Regions from separate parts of the Rhizobium sp. BK529 genome, predicted to be linked through region 2. Evidence: riboswitches for the same ligand, from Rfam matches in the RefSeq annotation. Region 2 holds a riboswitch; each other region holds the start of a gene.

Region 1 (3,294 bases), on a different contig from region 2:
TCTCGCGCTATTATACGCCGGGTGTCGTCGTTGTAGCGGCTCTGGTCGCGGTCCTGCCGCCGCTGCTGATGGGAGCGGCATGGGGCGAATGGATCTATAAGGGCCTTGCGATCCTGCTGATCGGCTGCCCTTGTGCTCTTGTTATCTCCACTCCGGCGGCGATTGCCGCTTCGCTTTCGGCGGGCGCGCGTCGCGGGTTGCTGATGAAGGGTGGGGCGGTTCTGGAATCGCTCGGCAAGGTGACGGCTGTCGCCTTCGACAAGACGGGCACGCTGACCGAAGGCAAGCCGCAGGTGACCGATATCATTGCCTATGGTCGCTCGGAGGCGCAGGTATTATCGCGCGCCGCGGTCCTGGAACAGGGCTCCAGCCACCCGCTGGCGCTTGCCATCCTCAATCGCGCCAAGGCCGATGGCGTGCCTGTGCCGCCGGCTTTCGAAGTCGAAGCGCTGCCCGGCAAGGGGATGACCGGGAAGGTGGGTGGCGAGGTGCTTGATCTTTTGTCGCCGCCGGCAGCGCGCGAGCGTGGGGCGCTGAATGCTGAGCAGGACGAGCAGGTCGCTGCGCTGAACGGCGTGGGCAAGAGTGTTTCGGTGTTGCTCGTCGATGGCGTCGCTGGCGGCTTGATCGCCATGCGCGACGAGCCGCGCGAGGATGCAAAAAGTGGTCTCGTGACGCTGAAGGCGGCCGGCGTGCGTGCCATCATGCTGACCGGCGACAACAAGCGTACGGCAGCCGCCGTTGCCGGCGATCTTGGTATCGACTGGCGTGGCGAGCTGCTGCCGCAGGACAAGCAGCGCATTGTCGGCGAATTAAAGAAGGAAGGGCTCTTCGTCGCCAAGGTCGGTGACGGCATCAACGATGCGCCGGCACTTGCAGCAGCCGATGTCGGCATCGCCATGGGCGGCGCTACCGATGTGGCGCTGGAAACAGCCGATGCAGCGGTGCTGCATGGGCGTGTAGGCGATGTGGCGCGCATGATCGAGCTTTCGAAGCGGACCATGCGCAATATCATGCAGAACATCAGCATGGCTCTCGGGCTGAAGGCGGTGTTCCTCATCACCACCATTGCCGGCATTACCGGCCTGTGGCCGGCGATTCTTGCGGATACGGGTGCAACCGTGCTGGTGACGATGAACGCACTCCGTCTGCTTCAGATAAAGACATAAAGATTTCTTTATATCATCTTGACGATCGGATACGGCACGTGCATGCTTGACGCATCGTGGTTCTCTGGATCTGCCGATCCGGGGCTAAGAGGGAATTCGGTGCGGCCATCGCCAAGACCGGAGCTGCCCCCGCAACTGTAAGCGGATAGACACCGTCCTTCGACGTCACTGGGAAGACGCCTGGGAAGACTGGACGATGTTGATGACCCGCGAGCCAGGAGACCTGCCGCGATTGATAACGTCCACGGGCGGGGTGTCCCGGTGCGCCGCTTTTGCGAGACAGCGCCCCGCGTCCGTCTGCTTTTGCGTCCGCCGCAGCCTTGCCCATAACCTTCGGGGTAAGGAAATGAGCATCAAGACTGCAAATCTCGGCTTTCCGAGGATCGGAAAGCACCGCGAACTGAAATTCGCTCTGGAAAGCTACTGGGCCGGCAAATCCGAGGCCAGTGCGCTTCTCGACGTCGCGAAGCAGCTACGGGCGGAAAATTGGGCCCTGCAGAAAAAGAGGGGGATCAAGATCATCCCCTCCAATGACTTCTCGCTTTATGATCATGTGCTCGATACGGCCGTCATGGTCGGCGCCATTCCTTCGGCCTATGGCTGGAAAGGCGGGCCTGTTTCACTCGATACCTATTTTGCCATGGCGCGCGGCTCGACCGGCGATGAGGCGCATGCCGATTGCGGCCATCAGCACCATCATGGCCATGGCGCGCCAGCGCTGGAAATGACGAAGTGGTTCGACACGAACTATCACTACATGGTGCCGGAACTTGGTCCCGATCAATCCTTCGCGCTGACGGCGAACAGGCCGCTCGATGCCTTTATCGAGGCGAAGACGCTTGGTATCCACACCCGGCCGGTCATTCTCGGTCCGGTCACTTTCCTGAAACTCGCCAAGGGAACCGAGGAAGGTTTTGTGCCGATCCGCCTGTTGGAACGCCTGTTGCCAGTCTATACGCGGGTGTTGGCGGAACTGAGTGCTGCAGGTGCCGATTGGGTGGAGATCGACGAGCCATGCCTCGTGCTCGATCTTTCAAGAGAAGAACAGGAAGCACTGCAGCATGTCTACTGCGCGCTGCATGAGCTTGTGCCGAACCTGAAGATCATGCTCGCCACCTATTTCGGCGAAATCGGCGACAACCTGCCGACGGCGCTTGCATTGCCGGTTGCCGGCCTGCACGTCGATCTCGTTCGCGCTCCGCAGCAGATCGATGCCTTTCTTAAGGCGCCCGCCGACCTGACGCTGTCGCTTGGCGTCATTGACGGACGCAATATCTGGAAGGCGGACTTGGCCGCGATCCTGAAAATAATCGAGCCGCTCCTTCAGCGTTTCGGCGCGGATCGGCTGCAGATTGCGCCATCCTGCTCGCTGCTGCATGTGCCGATCGATCTGGAATTGGAAACCGGACTGGATGAGGAGCTGAAGTCGTGGCTCGCTTTCGCCACCCAGAAGCTTGGCGAACTTGCAGTGCTCGGCGACGCCAGCAAGGCTTCTGAGGTGATCGCGGCGGCCTCGCAGGCCGTTGTTTCGCGTGCTGCATCCCCCCGTGTGCATGATCGGAAAGTCAGGCAGCGGGTCGGTGCGATCGACGAGGTGATGACGAGGCGGGCCAGCGCCTTTGCTGAGCGGACCGGCCTGCAGGAGCGCAAGCTTCGCCTGCCGCTCTTCCCGACGACGACGATCGGCTCCTTCCCGCAGACGTCGGATGTGCGCAAATCTCGCTCTGCATTCAACAAAGGCATCATCAGCGAGACGGAGTATGATGCCTTTCTGAAAAAGGAGACGAAGGCTGCGATCCGCTGGCAGGAGGAAATAGGCCTCGACGTGCTCGTCCACGGCGAGTTCGAACGCAATGACATGGTGCAGTATTTCGGCGAGCAGCTTTCCGGCTTCGCCTTCACGCAACATGCCTGGGTGCAGAGCTATGGCTCGCGCTATGTTCGCCCGCCGATCATCTTCGGCGATGTTTCTCGGCCGAAACCGATGACCGTGGAGTGGTGGCGTTACGCGCAGTCGCTGACGGAAAAGCCGGTCAAGGGTATGCTGACCGGTCCAGTGACGATCCTCAACTGGTCCTTCGTGCGCGACGATCTCTCCCGTGCGGATGTCAGCCGGCAGATTGCG
Region 2 (3,294 bases):
GTAGCCGTCCTGTCCCATCAATTCCAGGAGGGCCGCGCTCGCAGCATAGCCTTCGGCTGGTGGGGCATCATCTTCGGCCTCGGCCTCGGCTTCGGTCCGATCATCGGTGTTGCCATTGTGGCGGCCGCTGGGTGGCAATGGGTGTTCCTCATCCATGCGGTGCTGGCTGCCGTAACCATAGCGCTCGCTCTGCCAGGCATTGAGGAATCGCGCGATCCCGGCGCAGGCCGGCTCGATATTGTCGGCATTGCCACCCTTTCGCTGTCTGTCTTCTGTCTTGCCTTCTTCATCACCCAAGGACCGGCTCTGGGCTTCGCCAGTCCCGCCGCACTCGGCATCATCGCCCTCTCCGCAGCAAGTCTCATTGCCTTCATCATTGCCGAGCGGCTGAACCCGCGGCCGATGTTCGATGCCTCGGTCTTCCGCATCCGCGCCTTCTCGGGCGCGATCATCGGGTCGGCTGCCATGAACATCAGCTTCTGGCCCTTCATGATCTACCTGCCGATCTGGTATGAAGCCGGCCTCGGTTACGGCAGTATGGCCGCCGGCATCGCATTGTTGGCCTATACGCTGCCGACGCTGGTCGTGCCGCCGCTGGCCGAACGGCTGATGCTGCGCTACCGACCTGGCATCATCATTCCTGGCGGCCTCTTTACTATCGGGCTCGGCTTCCTGCTGATGAAGTCAGGCAGTGCTGCCGCCGCGCCAAGCTGGCTGACGATGCTGCCCGGTGCTCTCTTTGCCGGCATCGGGCTTGGCTTCACCAACACTCCGGTCACCAACACGACGACCGGTGCGGTTTCCAGCGACCGCGCAGGCATGGCCTCCGGCATCGACATGAGCGCCCGGATGATCTCGCTCGCCATCAACATCGCCGTCATGGGCTTCATCCTCTACAGCGGCGTGCTCTCCAATCTGAAGAATGCCTTGCCAAACTCGATGGGTGCCGGCGAGCTGCGCCTGCTTGCCGAACGGATATCCGCCGGCAACATCGCCGCCCTGCCCGATATTCCGGCCGAGACGGTCCATGATGCGCTGGTCGCGGGCTTTGGCGGCGTCATGCTCTATGGAGCGATCGGCGTCTGGCTTCTCGCTGTTGTGAGTTTCCTTACTTTTGGCCATCGGAAGGCACCCGCCTGCGCCAGGGATTGCAGTACCCAGCCCGCCGAATGACACATACCCGCGCCGGCTCAAACCGGCGCGGCCTCGCTTTGCACCTGCCCCCAGCCGTCGTGATAAACCAGCTCTTCCAGCGCCACCCGCTGCCGCCAGCCTTTGACCGCCAGTTCCGGCTGGTCATAGAGCCGGTCGACGAAGCCGGCGCAGAGCCAAGCCACGACTTCGATATGATCGGGAATGCCGAGGATCGCCTTCAGATCGCCCTCCCTGAATATGCTGACCCAGCCGATGCCGACGCCTTCGGCACGGGCCGCAAGCCACAGGTTCTGGATAGCGCAGACGGTGGAATAGCTGTCCATCCGCGGATTATGCGTGCGCCCTAGCACCACGCTGCCGCCGCGCGTGGGATCGCAGGTGACGCAGATGCCGAGCGGTGCCTCGACGATGCCTTCGAGCTTCAACGAGCGATATGCCTGCTGTCGCTTGCCGGTAAACATCAAGGCCGCCTCCTCATTGGCCTTCGCGAAGGCATCGCGCACCCGCGCCCGGACCTCGGCGTTTTTCACCAGGATGAAATTCCACGGCTGCATGAAGCCGACCGAGGGCGCGTGGTGGGCTGCCGTCAGCAATCGCGTGACGAGATCATCCGGCAAGGGATCGGGCAGGAACTGGCTGCGCACATCGCGCCGCGTCATGATAGCGTGATAGACAGCCTCGCGTTCGGCCGCAGAAAAACTGGATGCCGGACAAACGGCATCATCAATGGGTCGCATCGTCAAATCCCCAACAACGCAACCGCCCGCCGTCCGCGCGGGTTGGGTCTATCTTGTCAGGCCGGTCTTCTGACTTGGCGTCATTCGCTTCGCCGCAGCCTTCCCGGCCTTGCGGCCAGTGGCGTCGTTGGGCGGCGGGCGTCGGCCTTACAGCGTTGGGCACGTTCCGGTCTCGCACCGGATTCCCGATTCTCCCGCTTGTGAAAGCGGGCACCTGACGGGCGATCTATGGCGCGGAAACGCCACGGCAGCAAGCGGCATGCGACATTCATTTCGTGGACAGGTTGAAAATGCTGGCCTAGAACGAAAATCAAATCCAATCGACGCCGCTGGCGCGCCGAATCCTGTCTCCTTGCATCCCGGTTGGCCTTTGTCCCGTCTAACGCCGATGATCCTTGCGGTCGCCCTGTTCATGGAACAGATGGATTCGACCGTGATTGCCACCAGCCTGCCGGCGATTGCTGCCGATATCGGCACCTCGCCGATCGCGCTGAAGCTTGCGGTAACGAGCTACCTCGTGGCGCTTGCCATCTTCATTCCGGTCAGCGGCTGGATGTCGGATCGCTTCGGCGCGCGCAACATCTTCCGCCTGGCCATCTTCGTTTTCATGGTCGGCTCCGTCGCCTGCGCCTTTTCCAATTCGATCGCCGCCTTCGTCGTTTCCCGCCTCATACAGGGTGCCGGTGGCTCGATGATGACGCCGGTCGGGCGCCTGCTGCTGGTGCGCGGCACGCCACGTCACCAGCTGGTGAATGCCATGGCATGGCTGACGATTCCGGCGCTGATCGGCCCGATCATGGGCCCGCCGATCGGCGGCTTCCTGACGACCTATTTGAGCTGGCACTGGATCTTCTGGATCAATGTGCCGATCGGCATTATCGGCATCATCCTTGTCACCCGCTTCCTCCCGGCGATCGAGCCGCGCAGCCCGAAGCCGATGGATTTTCGAGGTTTCTTCCTCTCAGGGATAGGTTTTGCCGGCTTCGTCTTTGGCGTCTCGGTCATCAGCCTGCCGGCCGTTCCCGTGGTCTACGGCTATATTACCGTCGCCGTCGGCATCGTCTCCGGTATCCTCTATTTCATCCATGCCAGGCGCACGCGGCATCCGCTGCTCGACCCCAAGATGTTCCGTTATCCGATGTTCAGGGCCTCGATCCTCGGTGCCTCGAATTTCCGCATGGGCCTCGGTGCGTTGCCCTTCCTCATGCCGTTGATGCTGCAGCTCGGCTTCGGCCTGACGCCGCTGCAATCGGGCTCGATCACCTTCATCAGCGCGCTCGGCTCGATGGGCTCGAAATTCGCAGCCATGCGCACCTACAACGCCTTTGGCTTCCGCAACGTCATCGCGCTAACGACCTTCCTGGCCGCAATCTTCCTTGGCGTGAACGGCTTTTTCACCGCC
Region 3 (3,294 bases), 600 kb from region 2:
CAAGCGCCGGGCGGAAGGGCAGCGGGACGGAGCTCTTGCGCGCCAGTTCCTCGACGAAGGCGACGCCCTGCATGAGGAGGATACCAATGCCGGCGCAGAAGGCGCCAAGGGCGATCGCCGGCACGTAATCGGCCGGCTGGACAGCGCCGAAACTGCCGACATCGATGACGAAATCGCTGCCGGCCAGCAGGCGGGCAACCAGCGTGGCGACGAGGGCTGCGACGACGACCGGCGTCAGCGAGACGATGGCATAGGTGCCGATGATGAGTTCGAACGCGTAGAAGGCGCCGGTCAGGGGCGCATTGAAGGCGGCGGCGATGGCGCCGGCCGCACCGCAGCCGACGAGAATGCGAAGATCCGCTCGGCGAAGCTGCAGCTTCAGTCCGAATTTCGAGGCGATGCCGGCGGCAAGCTGCGTATAGCCGGCTTCGAGACCGACGGAGGCGCCGAAGCCGTTGGAGACGACGTTCTGGACGGCCACGAGGATGCTGTCGGTCAGCGACAAGCGGCCGCCATGCAGCGCATTGGCCTCGATCGGGTCGACCATCGGCTTCTTGCGCCACTTGGCGAGAATGAAGATCAAGAGGCCAAGCAGGATGCCGCCTGCGAAAGGCGCCGTCATCAGCAGAAACTGATTGTCGATCTGCGAAGCGCTGAGCCGGGTCTCGGTCGCGATCCCGAAGATCAGCTTGTGCATCTCCTCGGAGATAAAACTCATGGCGCTGACCGCCAGTCCTGCAGCGATGCCAACCAGCGCGCCAGCAAAGACCAAGCCCATTTCGCTTTGTCTTACGAGGGCACGCAGACGCCCCAAATCGAAAATGGTGGTGAGGGGCCGGAAGCGGCGGATATCCATTCGGGAGAGCATCATAGGAGAACTAGGCGGCAGGAGGAACGGTCAAGGTGACGGGCGGCATCCGCATGCTTGCCAATTGCGGCAAAATACCGGCCGAGCAGTAAAGTTTTTATGACGTAAGTTTTTGAATAAACACGATAATCTTGGTAGTGTAAGTCGAGATGAACGGCTTTGGCTCGTTGCACGGCAATTGACATGGGGGTTGCACGCGCCTAACCATGAAACCACATAATGGATGGTTCCGGATCGGCCTTACGCCTTCCGGATGAAAAGGGAATGTGACGGGGCGGACCCAAGCCGGGCGCCTTCATCACAGCCGACCCCGCGACTGTAGAGCAGTCAGGGTCTTCCGGCCGGCATTTGGGCCGTTAAGCTGACAGCCTGCGTGGTGCAGGCGGGCAGAGCGGGCAAGTGCCGGAAAAGCCACTGGAAATGCATCGTGATCAGCCGAGGCAGGACGCCTCTATTTCTACGAATCGTCCGCCTTTTCACGAGACGCAGCCGGGAAGGCGAGGCAGATCCGCTGGCACGATCAGGGGCGACCGCATCAGGTCGCCCCGGTCGCGGCCGATAACTGCGAGCCAGGAGACCTGCCATCTGTGCCGGGCATCAAGCCCAAATTGGGCATTTGCCCGCTGCCAGCACGGAGGTTGTCTTGGCTGAAGGATATGGTTCGGCACTGCGTCGTGTGGTGCGCATGGGTTTCCCCTTCTCCCCCGCGGGTAGAAGGTGGCCCGAAGGGCCGGATGAGGGGACCTCGGGACGTGTTGTTTTCTCCCCCCTCGTTCCTGTGCTTGCAGGAATACAGCCACCGCGCGTCTGCGCCGTGAATGAATCAGCGCTATCGCAGAATGAGTCTCTCCCGCCCAAGGACTTGGGCAGGCTGGATTCCTGTGACAAGCACAGGAATGAGGGGTGTGGGGAAGGCCGTGCCCATCCTCAACGGTCGGTGTCGTTATGACCGTCACCTTCATCCTCGGCGGCGCACGCTCCGGCAAATCCCGTTTCGCCGAAAACCTCATCACCACAGGTGGCCTCGAGCGCCATTACATTGCCACCGGTCGCGCCTGGGACGAAGAGATGCAGGCACGCATCATCAAGCACAAGGCCGATCGCGGCCCGTCCTGGACTACGCATGAAGAGCCGCTCGATCTCGCCGAGCGCCTTGCGGCCATCGATGCAGAGGGCAGGGCAATCCTCGTCGATTGCCTGACTTTATGGCTTACCAATCTGATGATGGACGGGCGCGATATCGCCGCCCAGTCTGCCGCGCTTGCCGCATTTCTTCCCACGGCAAGGGCACAGCTCGTCATCGTTTCCAATGAAGTCGGGCTCGGCATCGTGCCTGACAATCGCATGGCGCGGGAGTTTCGCGACCATGCCGGCCGATTGCACCAGATGATCGCGGCTTCGGCCACAGATGTTTATTTTATCGCAGCGGGTCTGCCGCTGAAAATGAAGGGTTAGTTCCATGCAGCAGAAGATTCCCGCAACCGTCATCACCGGCTTTCTCGGCGCCGGCAAGACGACCATGATCCGCAACCTGCTCACCAATGCCGGCGGCAAGAAGATCGCGCTCATCATCAATGAGTTCGGCGATCTCGGCGTCGATGGCGACGTGCTGAAGGGCTGCGGCGCGGAGAACTGCACCGAGGACGACATTATCGAGCTCACCAATGGCTGCATCTGCTGCACGGTCGCCGACGATTTCATTCCGACCATGACCAAGCTTCTGGAGCGCGACCAACGCCCCGACCATATCGTCATCGAAACGTCGGGCCTCGCTTTGCCGCAGCCGCTGGTCGCCGCCTTCAACTGGCCGGATATCAGAAGCGAAGTCACCGTCGACGGCGTCATCACGGTGGTCGATAGCGCGGCTGTTGCCGCCGGCCGTTTTGCCGACGATCACGATGCCGTCGATGCGCGCCGTGTCGAGGATGAATCGCTCGATCACGAAAGCCCGATCGAGGAGCTCTTCGAGGATCAGCTGACCTGTGCCGATCTGATCGTGCTCAACAAGACCGATCTCATCGACGCCGACGGCCTCGGCCGCGTGAAGAGCGAAGTCGCCTCGCGCATTGCCCGCAAGCCCGTGATGATCGAAGCCAGGAACGGCGAGGTGCCGGCAAGCGTGCTGCTCGGCCTCGGTATCGGCACGGAAGAGGATATCGTCAACCGCAAATCCCATCACGAGCTGGAGCATGAGGATGGCGAGCCGCACGACCACGATGAATTCGACAGTTTCGTCATCGAGCTTGGCGCTGTCTCGGATACCGCCGGTTTCGTCGAGAAGCTGAAGGGTATCATTGCCGAACACGACGTGCTGCGCTTGAAAGGCTTCATCGACGTTTCGGGCAAGCCCATGCGCCTGCAGCTGCAGGCCGTGGGTGCCCGCATCGACCAGTATTTCGACCGCGCCTGGGCCCCGGGCGAAGCGC
Region 4 (3,294 bases), on a different contig from region 2:
GGCGGACTGGAATGCCTATCTCGGCTGGGCGGTCGAAAGCTTCCACCTCTGCGCGTCCGGTGTTGCCGACGAAACGCAGATCCATACGCATATGTGCTACTCGGAGTTCAACCAGATCATCGATGCCATTGCGGCGATGGATGCGGATGTGATTTCCATCGAAACCTCTCGTTCCAAGATGGAATTGCTGGAAGCTTTCCGAAGCTACAAATACCCGAACGAGATCGGTCCAGGTGTCTATGATATCCATTCGCCGCGCGTTCCCGACGTCGACGAGATGACGGAGCTTTTGACGCTGGCGCGTGAATGGCTGACGGATGGGCAGCTCTGGATCAATCCCGATTGCGGCCTGAAGACCCGCAAATGGGATGAGGTGCGCCCGGCACTCGTCAACATGGTTGCCGCTGCCAAGGCGCTTCGGGCAGCCGCACCGATTCGGCGGTAGGAAAACGGAGGGCCGACAAGACTTCGGCTCTCCTTAATCCCCAAATGGCATTAGACATGGCTTGATTAATCCACTGTTAACCATGATCGGACCTTTATCTAGTACCTGACGCAAGGGAAGGCACAACAAGCCGTTGATCGTTCCTTCTCATTGGGCTACTACATATAGCGTTCAAGGTTCTCCTGATTCGCAAGGATTAGGGGCTAAGATGGGAATACGGTGCGTTTCGCCATGACGGCGCGACAAGGCCGGAGCTGCCCCCGCAACTGTAAGCGGCGAGCAACTGTCCGATTTCAGGTCACTGAGGCATGAAGCTTTGGGAAGACTGGGGCAGGGTGCTTCGACCCGCGAGTCAGGAGACCTGCCTTGAACAAAAAGTCCACGGGCGGGGTGTCCGGAAGGTCGCGTATTATGCAGGCGGATCAAATCCACGCTTGCAGCGCTGCCCCGGAATGCCCGATGAACACTTAGGGGTTGAAGTCATGTCGAGGGCATCAAAACCGCCGCCCGCGCAGATCCTGCATGGAAGGGTGTTCGGCGTGTAAAGCGCCAACTTTATCAGATCAATATCAAACGTTGCCTCGGACGCCGCAAGGCGCCCGATCCCAGTATTGCGTCCGTAATCCATTGATATCACGAGGGACATGATGAGCGTTACCGTTTACAGCAAGCCTGCCTGCGTTCAGTGCACAGCTACCTACCGCGCCCTCGACCGTCTGGGCGTAGACTATGAAATCATCGATATTTCCGAGGATGCAGACGCGCTCGATCGCGTGCGCGGCATGGGGTACATGCAAGTCCCGGTCGTCGTTGCCGGCGAGAGCCACTGGGCGGGTTTCCGTCCCGACATGATCAGCGCACTCTCCTGAATGGAGAAGAGCGATGGGCCTGATCGTCTATTATTCCAGCCGATCTGAAAATACCCATCGTTTCGTCGAGAAACTGGGACTGCGCGCGGCGCGCATTCCCCTCGGCGCTGAAAATATCCAAATCCGCGAGCCCTACGTGCTGATCTCGCCCACCTATTGCGGGGACGGCGGCAAGGGCGCTGTGCCCAAGCAGGTGATCCGTTTCCTCAACGATGCGGATAACCGCTCCAACATCCGCGGCGTGATTGCTGCGGGAAACAGCAATTTCGGCGAGACTTACGGGCTTGCCGGCGACGTGATCTCGCGGAAGTGTCAGGTGCCGTACCTCTATCGGTTCGAGCTTCTGGGCACTGCCGAGGATGTCGCCAATGTCAAAGACGGGATGGGACGATTTTGGACACGGGAACAAATCTGACGCGGGATGCGAGTGCAAAGCCGGTAAAGGCAATGGAAGCGCTGGATTATCATGCGCTGAACGCGATGCTGAACCTCTATGACGACGAGGGCAAGATCCAGCTCGACAAGGACCGCATGGCGGCCAAGCAGTATTTCCTGCAGCATGTGAACCAGAACACGGTGTTCTTCCATAACCTCCGGGAGAAGCTCGATTATCTGGTCACGGAAGGCTATTACGAGCAGGAAGTGCTCGACCAGTATTCCTTCAATTTCATCCGCGACCTGTTCGATCAGGCCTATGCCAAGAAGTTCCGTTTCCCCACTTTCCTCGGCGCCTTCAAATATTACACCAGCTATACGCTGAAGACCTTTGACGGGAAGCGCTATCTCGAGCGCTACGAAGACCGCATCTGCATGGTGGCGTTGGCGCTTGCCAGAGGCAATGAACAGCTTGCTCGCGATCTGATGGAAGAGATTATCACCGGCCGTTTCCAGCCGGCAACGCCGACCTTTCTGAATGCCGGCAAGAAGCAGCGCGGCGAGCTCGTCTCCTGCTTTCTGCTGCGTGTCGAAGACAATATGGAATCGATCGGCCGCTCCATCAATTCGGCGCTGCAGCTTTCCAAGCGCGGCGGCGGCGTGGCGCTGTCCTTGACGAACATTCGCGAGGCGGGTGCGCCGATCAAGCAGATCGAGAACCAGTCCTCCGGCATCATCCCCGTCATGAAGCTACTTGAAGACTCGTTCTCCTATGCCAACCAGCTCGGTGCCCGGCAGGGCGCGGGTGCGGTCTATCTCAACGCCCATCACCCCGACATCATGCGATTTCTCGATACCAAGCGCGAAAATGCCGACGAGAAGATCCGCATCAAGACGCTGTCGCTCGGCGTCGTCGTGCCCGATATCACCTTTGAGCTCGCCAAGAACAACGAGGATATGTACCTCTTTTCGCCCTATGACGTGGAGCGGGTCTATGGCGTGCCCTTCACCGAGATTTCGGTGACGGAAAAGTATCGCGAGATGGTGGCGGATGCCCGCATCACCAAGAAGAAGATCAAGGCGCGCGAATTCTTCCAGGTCATTGCCGAAATCCAGTTCGAGAGCGGCTATCCCTACATCATGTTCGAAGACACGGTGAACCGGGCAAATCCGATTGCTGGCCGCATCAGTATGAGCAATCTCTGCTCGGAAATCCTGCAGGTGAGCGAGGCGAGCGAATTCAACGACGACCTTTCCTACAAGGCGATGGGCAAGGATATTTCCTGCAATCTCGGCTCGCTGAACATTGCCATGGCGATGGATTCATCAGATTTCGGCAAGACGATCGAAACCTCGATCCGCGCGCTGACGGCCGTATCCGATATGAGCCATATCTCCTCGGTACCGTCGATCGAGAAGGGCAATGACGACAGCCACGCGATTGGCCTCGGCCAAATGAACCTGCATGGTTATCTCGCCCGCGAGCGTATTCATTACGGTTCGGAAGAGGGCGTCGATTTCACCAATATCTATTTCTACACGGTCACCTATCACGCGCTGCGCGCCTCCAACCGCCTGGCGGTCGAGCGCGGTGCGAGCTTCAAG

Evidence for each region. A riboswitch is a leader RNA that binds a small molecule or an ion and turns the genes downstream of it on or off. The one in region 2 is predicted to bind cobalamin.
Region 1: linked by a shared signal. The riboswitch ahead of metE (5-methyltetrahydropteroyltriglutamate--homocysteine S-methyltransferase) and the one ahead of bluB (5,6-dimethylbenzimidazole synthase) in region 2 are both predicted to bind cobalamin.
Region 3: linked by a shared signal. The riboswitch ahead of cobU (bifunctional adenosylcobinamide kinase/adenosylcobinamide-phosphate guanylyltransferase) and the one ahead of bluB (5,6-dimethylbenzimidazole synthase) in region 2 are both predicted to bind cobalamin.
Region 4: linked by a shared signal. The riboswitch ahead of nrdH (glutaredoxin-like protein NrdH) and the one ahead of bluB (5,6-dimethylbenzimidazole synthase) in region 2 are both predicted to bind cobalamin.

What each region holds. Positions count from the first base shown of each region.
Region 1 is NZ_JACIAU010000006.1:31,898-35,191, forward strand. It holds gene FHX08_RS27720 (heavy metal translocating P-type ATPase) at 1-1,169, shown strand, start outside; cobalamin riboswitch at 1,210-1,415, shown strand; gene metE (5-methyltetrahydropteroyltriglutamate--homocysteine S-methyltransferase) at 1,516-3,294, shown strand, end outside.
Region 2 is NZ_JACIAU010000001.1:1,340,540-1,343,833, reverse strand. It holds gene FHX08_RS06865 (MFS transporter) at 1-1,173, shown strand, start outside; gene bluB (5,6-dimethylbenzimidazole synthase) at 1,191-1,892, opposite strand; cobalamin riboswitch at 1,934-2,125, opposite strand; gene FHX08_RS06855 (MFS transporter) at 2,281-3,294, shown strand, end outside.
Region 3 is NZ_JACIAU010000001.1:739,331-742,624, forward strand. It holds gene FHX08_RS03610 (chloride channel protein) at 1-868, opposite strand, end outside; cobalamin riboswitch at 1,076-1,469, shown strand; gene cobU (bifunctional adenosylcobinamide kinase/adenosylcobinamide-phosphate guanylyltransferase) at 1,814-2,323, shown strand; gene cobW (cobalamin biosynthesis protein CobW) at 2,328-3,294, shown strand, end outside.
Region 4 is NZ_JACIAU010000006.1:35,290-38,583, forward strand. It holds gene metE (5-methyltetrahydropteroyltriglutamate--homocysteine S-methyltransferase) at 1-445, shown strand, start outside; cobalamin riboswitch at 603-829, shown strand; gene nrdH (glutaredoxin-like protein NrdH) at 1,093-1,314, shown strand; gene nrdI (class Ib ribonucleoside-diphosphate reductase assembly flavoprotein NrdI) at 1,328-1,729, shown strand; gene nrdE (class 1b ribonucleoside-diphosphate reductase subunit alpha) at 1,708-3,294, shown strand, end outside.